3 regions of the Vibrio hippocampi genome follow, and region 2 is predicted to be linked to each of the others. Evidence: riboswitches for the same ligand, from Rfam matches in the RefSeq annotation. Region 2 holds a riboswitch; each other region holds the start of a gene.
The links. Region 2 has a riboswitch for thiamine pyrophosphate ahead of thiB (thiamine ABC transporter substrate binding subunit). Riboswitches for the same ligand answer to the same signal wherever they lie in the genome.

Region 1: it holds a riboswitch for thiamine pyrophosphate, as region 2 does, so the genes downstream of both, thiD (bifunctional hydroxymethylpyrimidine kinase/phosphomethylpyrimidine kinase) here and thiB (thiamine ABC transporter substrate binding subunit) in region 2, are expected to answer to the same signal.
Region 3: it holds a riboswitch for thiamine pyrophosphate, as region 2 does, so the genes downstream of both, thiC (phosphomethylpyrimidine synthase ThiC) here and thiB (thiamine ABC transporter substrate binding subunit) in region 2, are expected to answer to the same signal.

The regions. Positions count from the first base shown of each region.
Region 1 is NZ_CAKLCM010000003.1:870,018-873,268, reverse strand. Features, by position in the region: gene moeA (molybdopterin molybdotransferase MoeA) at 1-230, opposite strand, end outside; gene folE (GTP cyclohydrolase I FolE) at 457-1,110, shown strand; gene L9Q39_RS17050 (hypothetical protein) at 1,306-1,797, shown strand; TPP riboswitch at 1,877-1,985, shown strand; gene thiD (bifunctional hydroxymethylpyrimidine kinase/phosphomethylpyrimidine kinase) at 2,074-2,958, shown strand; gene L9Q39_RS17040 (ABC transporter ATP-binding protein) at 3,050-3,251, shown strand, end outside.
Region 2 is NZ_CAKLCM010000001.1:368,002-371,252, forward strand. Features, by position in the region: gene mpl (UDP-N-acetylmuramate:L-alanyl-gamma-D-glutamyl-meso-diaminopimelate ligase) at 1-508, shown strand, start outside; gene L9Q39_RS01860 (flavin prenyltransferase UbiX) at 508-1,122, shown strand; TPP riboswitch at 1,275-1,381, shown strand; gene thiB (thiamine ABC transporter substrate binding subunit) at 1,473-2,471, shown strand; gene thiP (thiamine/thiamine pyrophosphate ABC transporter permease) at 2,517-3,251, shown strand, end outside.
Region 3 is NZ_CAKLCM010000001.1:29,131-32,381, forward strand. Features, by position in the region: gene thiC (phosphomethylpyrimidine synthase ThiC) at 1-1,562, opposite strand, end outside; TPP riboswitch at 1,671-1,773, opposite strand; gene crcB (fluoride efflux transporter CrcB) at 1,829-2,212, opposite strand; tRNA gene L9Q39_RS00155 (tRNA-Trp) at 3,000-3,076, opposite strand; tRNA gene L9Q39_RS00160 (tRNA-Asp) at 3,166-3,242, opposite strand.

The DNA.
Region 1 (3,251 bases), on a different contig from region 2:
ACAAAGCGGTCGGTTTGGCTAAAATCCGCAACTCTGACCGCGTATCCATCCATCGCCGAGTTATCAAATGGTGGAACATGAATCGGAGAACGGAGATCTTGTGCCAACACATAACCAATCGCGTCTTGGATTGGCAGCGTTAACGTGTCAGTAATAGGGGAGATTGGCGAGAGCATTTTTGATAGTGCTTCTTCGATAGGCATTAAGCCCGGAGCGTCACAGCATCCCATAAGGTACCTTGTTTCATCGTTTTCTATTTATTACCGTCAAAATGTACCACACTTTTTATGTCAGTAAGGGCGGTAAATGAGCGAACAAAGGAAATTTGTTATGTCAGCTTAGAGTTAACATTATTCGGTACAGAATTTGTGGATGAAATTCCGAAAGATTGAGAGTATCCTTTAGCCCCCGCAGTTCATGTCGCGTGGGAAGAGAGTACAAGCAAGAGGTAATTGAATGTCAGGTTTAAGTGAATCAGCACAACGAGTAGTGGATGCGTTGTCTGAGCGTGGTTTAGAAACGCCCATGTTGCCAAACAGTGTCAGCGCAGCAGAAAAAAAACAGCGAATTGAACACCACATGCGTGAAATTTTAACATTGCTTGAGTTAGATCTCAGCGATGATAGCCTGATGGAAACCCCGCAACGCATTGCAAAGATGTATGTGGATGAGATTTTTTCCGGTCTTGATTACAACAACTTTCCTAAGATCACCGTTATCGAAAACAAGATGAAGGTGAGCGAGATGGTGAGAGTGAAAGATATCACAGTCACCAGCACTTGTGAGCATCACCTCGTGACCATCGACGGAAAAGCCGCTGTTGCCTATATTCCGCGTGGCAAAATTATCGGTCTGTCAAAGATCAACCGTATCGTTAGGTTCTTTGCCCAACGTCCTCAAGTGCAAGAGCGTATGACTCAGCAAATTTTGATTGCACTGCAAACGTTATTGGAAACCGATGATGTGGCGGTGACCATTGATGCGACTCACTACTGTGTTAAATCCCGTGGTGTGATGGACGCGACCAGCGAGACAACGACTACCGCACTTGGTGGTATCTTTAAATCTAATCCCGCGACCCGCCATGAATTTTTACATGGTTTGCGCTAAGTTATGACGGATTAGCCTATCAGTATGCGAAACTCAAGCCTCACTATCAGGAGGCTTGATTTTTTTCATCCTTACCACAATCGCCCACTGTATTGTCGATATCTTACTTTCCTTACGTTGACTCTCCCCAAAGTTTCCCGAGCATTATCATTGTGTTAATTTGTTTGTAAGGAAATTATTACAAGAAAAATCACTATGGAGTTATACCTCGAATCAGCCGTGGTACAAGCTGGGTCTCATGTTATCTGCGTGGCAGAGATGTGCGAGGCGTTTAAAAAGGGTCGTAAGCATAAATACGCAATGCTATTTACTTTCCAAGAGACAGTGAAAAGTGAAGGGGTTGCTAGAAGCATTTCAACCACCGCAGGCACTATGGGAGTTAAAATCGACGACCCTGTGGCGCGCTACTTTTTACGCCAACTCAAAGACCTTAACTTTCCGGTGCGACGCGCCAATTCCATTGGGGAAGAGGATCAGGTTGAAGTCATTAATCGTTTTGAAAATCGCAGTGGTGGCAAGCACTTATATATTGTTCGTGTCAATCATGATGACTATTTCGGTTTTGTTCAACTCGACCGGAATATGCCCACCGCAGATCGCCATGCCATTGTTAGCAACGTCAATGACACCAATGCGTTCAATTTGCCTTCTGAACTAGGTCAGTTGTTTTTAGTTGCTAACCACTGATGCCTCTCAATAGTTTGCTCGTTTGTTAACCACTAAAAAATTAAAAGTGTATAAGCGTTAAACTCCTGTTATTATGACGCCCAATTAGTCGGGGAGCATGACTCATAGAGGATATGCTGAGATCGAATTCGAGACCCGTTGAACCTGATTCAGTTAATACTGACGTAGGGAACTAGTCACATCTTGTCTTAGCTTCATTCTAAGGATCGCGTTCGACGCGGTTTTTTGTCTAGCGCCAGATGTCCGTCTATTACCCTAGGTTAAATAGGAGTAATAATGATGGCACACAATGGTAGTCAAACCTCTACACCGATTGTTTTAACGATCGCCGGCTCTGATAGCGGCGGCGGCGCAGGTATTCAAGCGGATATCAAAGCGATTAGCGCAACCGGCAGTTATGCATGCTCGGCGATTACCGCCATTACTTCCCAAAACACCTTAGGCGTGTCAGCCATTTTCCCGATCCCGCTTGACCATGTTGCCAGCCAAATCGACGCAATCTTCAGTGATCTCAATGTCGTCGCGGTTAAAATTGGTATGTTGGCGGATAGTGAGATCATTACTGTCGTTGCGGAGAAGCTAAAACAGTATCAACCCAAATTCATTGTATTAGATCCGGTGATGGTTGCCACCAGTGGCGATCTATTGCTTGAGCAATCGGCGATTGCCACCCTAAAAACAGAGTTGATCCCCCTTGCGGATATTATCACGCCCAATTTACCTGAAGCTGCGGCGTTAACCGCTTACTCAATAACCAACGGCTCAATCACCAACGGCTCAATAACCGACAGCCCAATAGCGGATAACCGAATACCGAAAACGCAAGCTGAAATGGGGCAGATGATTGAGCAACTGCGTCAGTTAGGCGCTAAAGCGGTGCTGCTAAAAGGTGGACATCTTGAACAAGATGAAAACAGCAATGACCTGCTGGTGCTGGAAAATGACACCCATTTATTGAGTGCTAAGCGTCATCCAACGCAAAACACTCATGGCACGGGGTGTACGCTTTCGGCCGCCATTGCGTCTTATTTAGCCCAAGGGCAAGCCTTGCCAGACGCGGTGCAATCAGCGAAGCAATATATTACCCAAGCGATTCAGCATGCTGACCAATTGACGATTGGTCAGGGTCATGGACCTGTGCATCATTTCTATGCCAAATAACCCACAATCCATGCCTGATACTAACAAGCAATCCATGCCAAACAATAAGCTGAATCACGCGATGGCAACCACGCTTCAATCATCGCCAATCCTGCCTACGACGCCGGTAGGGATAGAAGTGGTGGCTGGACAGTTGCGGTATCGGGATAGCGCAACTGCCACCTTGAATCGATTGAATCTCACTCTACCGGCAGGTCGTTGGAGCGTGCTACTTGGGCGAAGTGGTTGCGGAAAAACCACCGTGCTGCGTTATTTAGCTGGCTTATTAGACGAGCAAGTTTATTGGCAAGGTG
Region 2 (3,251 bases):
AGACAATGCATTAATGGCTATCGCGGCGGCAAGGCATGTGGGTGTGACGCCTGATCTTGCATGTGAAGCTTTAGGTAAATTTATCAACACCAAGCGTCGTCTGGAAAATCGTGGCGAAGTCAACCAAGTGACGGTTTATGACGACTTTGCGCACCATCCAACGGCGATTACCCTGACTTTAGAGGGATTACGCAACAAGGTAGGCGATAAGCGCATTCTCGCCGTGGTGGAGCCTAGGTCGGCGACGATGAAGCGTGGTGTGCATAAGGAGACTCTGGCGAACTCACTTGCACAGGCGGATCAAGTGTTCCTTTACCAACCAGAAGATATTGATTGGTCGGTGGGTGATATTGCCGCCAACTGCCAACAACCGGCTTTTGTCTCGGATTCTATTGATGCCTTGGTCCAATCCGTGGTCGATAGCGCTCGTCCGGGTGACCAAATATTAGTGATGAGCAATGGTGGGTTTGGCAACATTCACAATAAGCTATTGGAGGCTTTGGCTTGATGACATCAAAAAGCATCACATTAGCGTTTACGGGAGCCTCGGGTGCTCCTTATGGTATGCGCTTGTTGGAGTGCTTGTTAGCACAGGACTATACGGTTTACTTGTTAGTGTCCTCTGCTGCGCGTGTCGTGCTGGCGACAGAGCATGATACCAAGCTACCCGCCAGTCCTTCAGCAATGCACAAAGCCTTAGTGGAGCGACTCCACTGTTCAGCAGATAAGCTCGTGGTTTGCGGAAAAGAAGATTGGTTCTCGCCAGTGGCATCGGGCTCTGCTGCGCCTAAGCAGATGATAGTCTGTCCATGTTCGGCTGGCAGTTTAGCATCGATTGCTCACGGCCTATCGGACAATCTTATTGAACGTGCCGCCGATGTGGTGATCAAAGAAAAAGGCCAACTGCTTCTTGTGGTTCGAGAGACGCCGTTCTCCACCATCCACCTGGAAAATATGCACAAGCTTTCGCAAATGGGTGTCACGATTATGCCAGCGGCACCGGGCTTTTATCATCAACCTCAATCGATCGATGATCTGGTCGACTTTATGGTGGCACGCGTGTTGGATCATATTGGCGCAGAGCAAACCTTGGTTCCTCGTTGGGGATATGACCAAAGGTAACCCATCGGTTATTTTTTATTTAAGAGCCAATTGTTTATTTAAGCGCAAATTTTTTAGTGAAAAACAAGCCATTGAATAAAGGCTTACACGATTTAGTTTGGCGTTTTTGTAACGAAACCGTTACAATTCGCCCTTCACTGTACAGTGAACAACGGTAACTCACGGGGTGCGCACAGTAAGCGCTGAGAGTAAGCATGGCTTAAAACCCGTAGACCTGATCCAGATAATGCTGGCGTAGGGATTGAGCAGTCAATAGATACAAAGCGAATCTGGGTTCTGAACCATCTCATGTAGGTTAGTATTTTCATTAATCTTACATGGAAGCAGTTATTATACTAAGGACAGATCCTGTGAAAGTAAGTCACCTTTTAAAAACCACTTTAGCCACTTCTTTACTCACTGTTGCGCAGGCTTCTGCCGCGGACACGTTGACCGTTTATACCTACGACTCATTTGCTTCTGATTGGGGACCTGGACCTGCGATTGAAAAAGCCTTTGAAGCAAAATGTGGCTGTGATCTTCAGTTTGTTGCGCTTGACGATGGCGTCTCTATTTTAAATCGCCTGCGCTTAGAAGGCTCTAGCAGCAAGGCTGATGTGATTTTAGGTCTTGATAACAACTTAATTAGCGAGGCTAAGGCATCAGGATTGTTGGCGCAACATCAAGTGAATACTCAAGCGTTAACGCTGCCGGGTGGTTGGAATGACTCAGTATTTGTTCCTTTTGATTACGGTTACTTTGCTTTTGTCTACAACAAAGAAAAACTATCAAACCCACCTAAGAGCCTAAAACAACTGGTCGAGCAGCGCGATGACATTAAAGTTATCTATCAAGATCCTCGTACCTCGACACCGGGACAAGGTTTACTGCTGTGGATGAAATCTGTCTACGGTGATCACGCTTCACAGGCTTGGCAGCAAATGGCTAAGAAGACCGTCACAGTGACAAAGGGTTGGTCAGAAGCCTATTCTATGTTCCTCAATGGCGAGGCGGATATGGTGTTGTCTTATACCACTTCTCCGGCCTATCACATCATCGCTGAAAAAGATCAGCGTTTTGCCGCAGCCAGCTTTGAAGAGGGGCATTACACCCAAGTGGAAGTGGTGGCAAAAGTGGCTAAGAGCCAGCCAAATCCGCTCGCGGATGAGTTTATGCAGTTTGTGGTTTCTGAGGAATTTCAGTCGCAAATCCCAACAGGGAACTGGATGTATCCGGTAGTGGATACGGCTCTGCCAAGCGGCTTCGAGCAACTGAGCGTGCCAAGCACCGCTTTATCATTCAATTCTGATGAAGTAGCGAAGCATCGTAAAACTTGGATTCGAGAGTGGCAGTCAGCTCTAATTAAGTAGTGATTGAGCGGCTCTTTGGAGCCGCTCTGTTTTTTTGAGGTGAGTGTGAATCGAACGCCCAAATTAGGCTTAGCCATTTTGCTGGTGATTGCCGTTTATGTGGTTACCGCATTGTGGAAGCTATTGTCCTTTTCTTCATGGCAAGATATCAGTTGGATTATTGGTGATCCGTATTATCAACATGTCGTGAAATTTAGTTTTCTGCAGGCAAGCGCATCGACACTGCTCAGTGTTGGTTTAGCGATCCCAGTGGCGCACGCCCTGTCGAGACGACACTTTTTCGGTCGGGACATATTGCTTAAATTGTTCGCGACGACTCTAGTGTTGCCGGTTTTGATCGGTGTATTTGGGATCCTAGCGATTTATGGTCAACAGGGACTGCTTGCCAAACTCTTTGCTCTGTATGGTACGGAGATGCCTTTTTCCATTTACGGTTTATCCGGTATCTTGCTGACTCACGTTTTTTTTAACCTTCCTTTCTCAGCCCGACTGCTACTCACCAGTATCGAGAGTGTGCCTATTGAGCAGCGCAAGCTGGCTTCGCAATTAGGAATGAATAGCTGGCAAGTGTTTAAATTTGCAGAATGGCCTCGCTTAAAACAGCATTTACCCCATGTGGTTGGTTTGGTATTTATGCTCTGCTTTACCAGTTTTGCCACTGTCATGGCGCTGGGTGGAGGACCAAAAGCGACCACGATTGAGCTTGCCATTTATCAGGCAATAAAGTTTGATTTTGACCTACAAACTGGAGCGGCGTTGGCGCTGGGTCAAATGCTATTT
Region 3 (3,251 bases), 340 kb from region 2:
TCCGCAGCGTGAGCAGCTAGCTTATAAGTCACTAAGCCAGTCTTTACATCTTCTTTATTCGGAAGCCCTAGGTGTTCTTTCGGCGTGACGTAGCACAGCATTGCACATCCGTACCAACCTATCATCGCAGCTCCAATGCCGGATGTAATGTGGTCATAACCCGGTGCAATATCGGTGGTTAAAGGTCCAAGGGTATAAAATGGAGCTTCATGACAGTGAGTCAGTTGTTGCTCCATATTCTCTTTTATCAGATGCATGGGCACATGACCCGGACCTTCAATGATCACTTGAACATCATATTCCCAAGCTATCTTAGTCAACTCGCCTAAAGTACGAAGCTCCGCAAACTGAGCTTCATCATTAGCATCGGCAATTGAACCTGGACGTAACCCATCACCTAGCGACAATGAAACATCATACTGGGCACAAATCTCGCAAATCTCTCTAAAGTGGGTGTAAAGGAAACTCTCAGTGTGATGAGCTAAACACCATTTAGCGATGATGGAACCGCCACGCGAAACAATACCCGTGACGCGCTTAGCCGTCATTGGGATATATCTAAGCAGTAAACCTGCATGTATGGTGAAGTAATCAACCCCCTGCTCTGCTTGCTCAATTAAGGTATCGCGCATGACTTCCCAAGAGAGATTTTCAGCAACTCCGTTGACCTTCTCTAACGCTTGGTACATAGGAACGGTGCCGATAGGAACGGGGCTATTACGCAAAATCCACTCACGGGTTTCATGTATGTTTCTACCGGTAGACAGATCCATAACGGTATCAGCTCCCCAACGAGTACTCCAAACCAACTTCTCTACTTCTTCTTCAATAGAAGAACTCACCGATGAGTTTCCAATATTAGCGTTAACTTTAACTAAGAAGTTTCGACCAATAATCATCGGCTCTGATTCAGGATGATTGATATTGGCAGGGATAATTGCGCGTCCTTGTGCCACTTCCTGACGCACAAACTCTGGGGTAATTTCTTTGGGTAATTTAGCACCAAAGCTCTCCCCTGGATGCTGATGAAGTAACTCCGCATCTTCGAGTGTTTGCCGACCCATATTTTCCCGCAAAGCGATATACTCCATCTCAGGCGTAACAATACCCTGTTTAGCATAATGAAGTTGCGTCACACATTTACCCTCTGTCGCGCGTTTAATGCGTGGTAAAGCGCCATATCGAAGCTCATCGAGCGTTTTATCGTTAAGTCGCTCACGAGCAAACTCTGAGCTTAACTGAGGCAGCTCTTCGGTATCGCTACGCTCATCAATCCATTCGTCTCTATGCTTTGGTAAGCCTTGGTATAGATCGACATTATGCTGAGGGTCAGTATAAACGCCTGATGTATCGTAGACGTGAATTGGCTCATTAGGTTGATAGACAGGATTGTCCTTATCTCCTCCTATCAAACTATCAGAGAGGTGGATCTGCCGCATTGGGACGCGGATATTTTCGCGACTACCCTGAATATAGGTTTTAGTAGAATTGGGATAAGAGGTAACAGATAGCGTATCAATAAAAGATTTCGCTTCTTGTCTTAATTGTTTACGAGTCGACATAGCATTGCCTTTTAGTCAGTGAATAACAAAAGAAAAATGCTTGACGGATATGTGAATACAAGAGGAATCAACAAGATGGACTTGCCGATATAATACAGCTAGAGAAGTGATCTCCGAACTCTTGTTCCCTTCGTAGATGCTAATCTAATCAGGTTCAACGGATCCCGAATTAACGGTCTCAGCCCAAAAAAGGGCACTCCGACAAGTATTGTGGGTCAGTATAAAACAAATAGTTTTATCAAACCATTAACCACTAACAAAAATTGTTAACTTTTCATAACGAGTTGAAAGCCAATCCAAGCAGCGGAAATACTGAGTGTGACATTGAGCAAGATGTTTAGCCCTACTTTAAAAATCGCACCTTGTTGCATCAATAGAACGTTATCCATAGAGAAAGTAGAAAACGTGGTTAGTGCGCCTAAGAAACCCAAACCGATAATCTGACGCCAAGGTTCTGGTGTCATGATCTCTGCTTCGAAAGCAGCGATCAGCAATCCCATGATAAATGAGCCGATAACATTGACCGTCAACGTACCGTATGGGAAGCCACGCCCAAGCAATAAGACACATAGCTCAGATATCAAATAACGCGAACAAGCACCGACCGCACCACCGACCGCTATATAGCCCAGAATCATAAATTGATTCATATACCCAATCCCTGCTTTTATTTTATTTTATATTCCTGTAAGGAATATAAGTAATTTAAAATTTCCATAGCATCACCACGATCGGACGTCACATTAAAAAAGTTACATGCGTCACTTTTGGTGAATACTACATTTAATCATAGATCCTAACACAAAGCAGTTCGAGGCAAACTAGATAAGTTTATCGTTTATTCAGAGAAAGCCCGTATATCGACTTCAGAGAACCGCGAAATAGTTTTCACAGCAAATGGAGCAAGCAAAGAATTAAACCGGCTTATAAAGCGATACAAGAAACATTTCGCATGAAATTAGTTCGATCTGTCTTCGTTGGTATACATGCATCTTTGATCGTGGCGGAATCCGCTGCTTATTTTCTTAAGACAAAGAAAAAGGCCCCAGCATTTCTGCTAGAGCCTTGGATAGATGGCAGGGGTGGAGAGATTCGAACTCCTAACACGTGCATCTTTGGTAGTGGCGGAATCCGCTGCTTCTTTTCTTAAGACAAAGAAAAAGGCCCCAGCATTTCTGCTAGAGCCTTGGATAAATGGCAGGGGTGGAGAGATTCGAACTCCCAACACGTGCATCTTTGGTAGTGGCGGAATCCGCTGCTTCTTTTCTTAAGACAAAGAAAAAGGCCCCAGCATTTCTGCTAGAGCCTTGGATAAATGGCAGGGGTGGAGAGATTCGAACTCCTAACACGTACATCTTTGGTAGTGGCGGAATCCGCTGCTTCTTTTCTTAAGACAAAGAAAAAGGCCCCAGCATTTCTGCTAGAGCCTTGGATAGATGGCAGGGGTGGAGAGATTCGAACTCCCAACACGCGGATTTGGAATCCGCTGCTCTGCCAATTGGAGCTACACCCCTAAAGAGTCACTAAAATATTAGATTTAACTAGATAAATCAATATTTCAGATTCAAAAAAGCCTCGCTATATAGCGAGGCTCTCAAATAAGTGGCGGAGTGGACGGGACTCGAACCCGCGACCCCCGGCGTGACAGGCCGGTATTCTAACCAACTGAACTACCACTCCGCAGTGGTA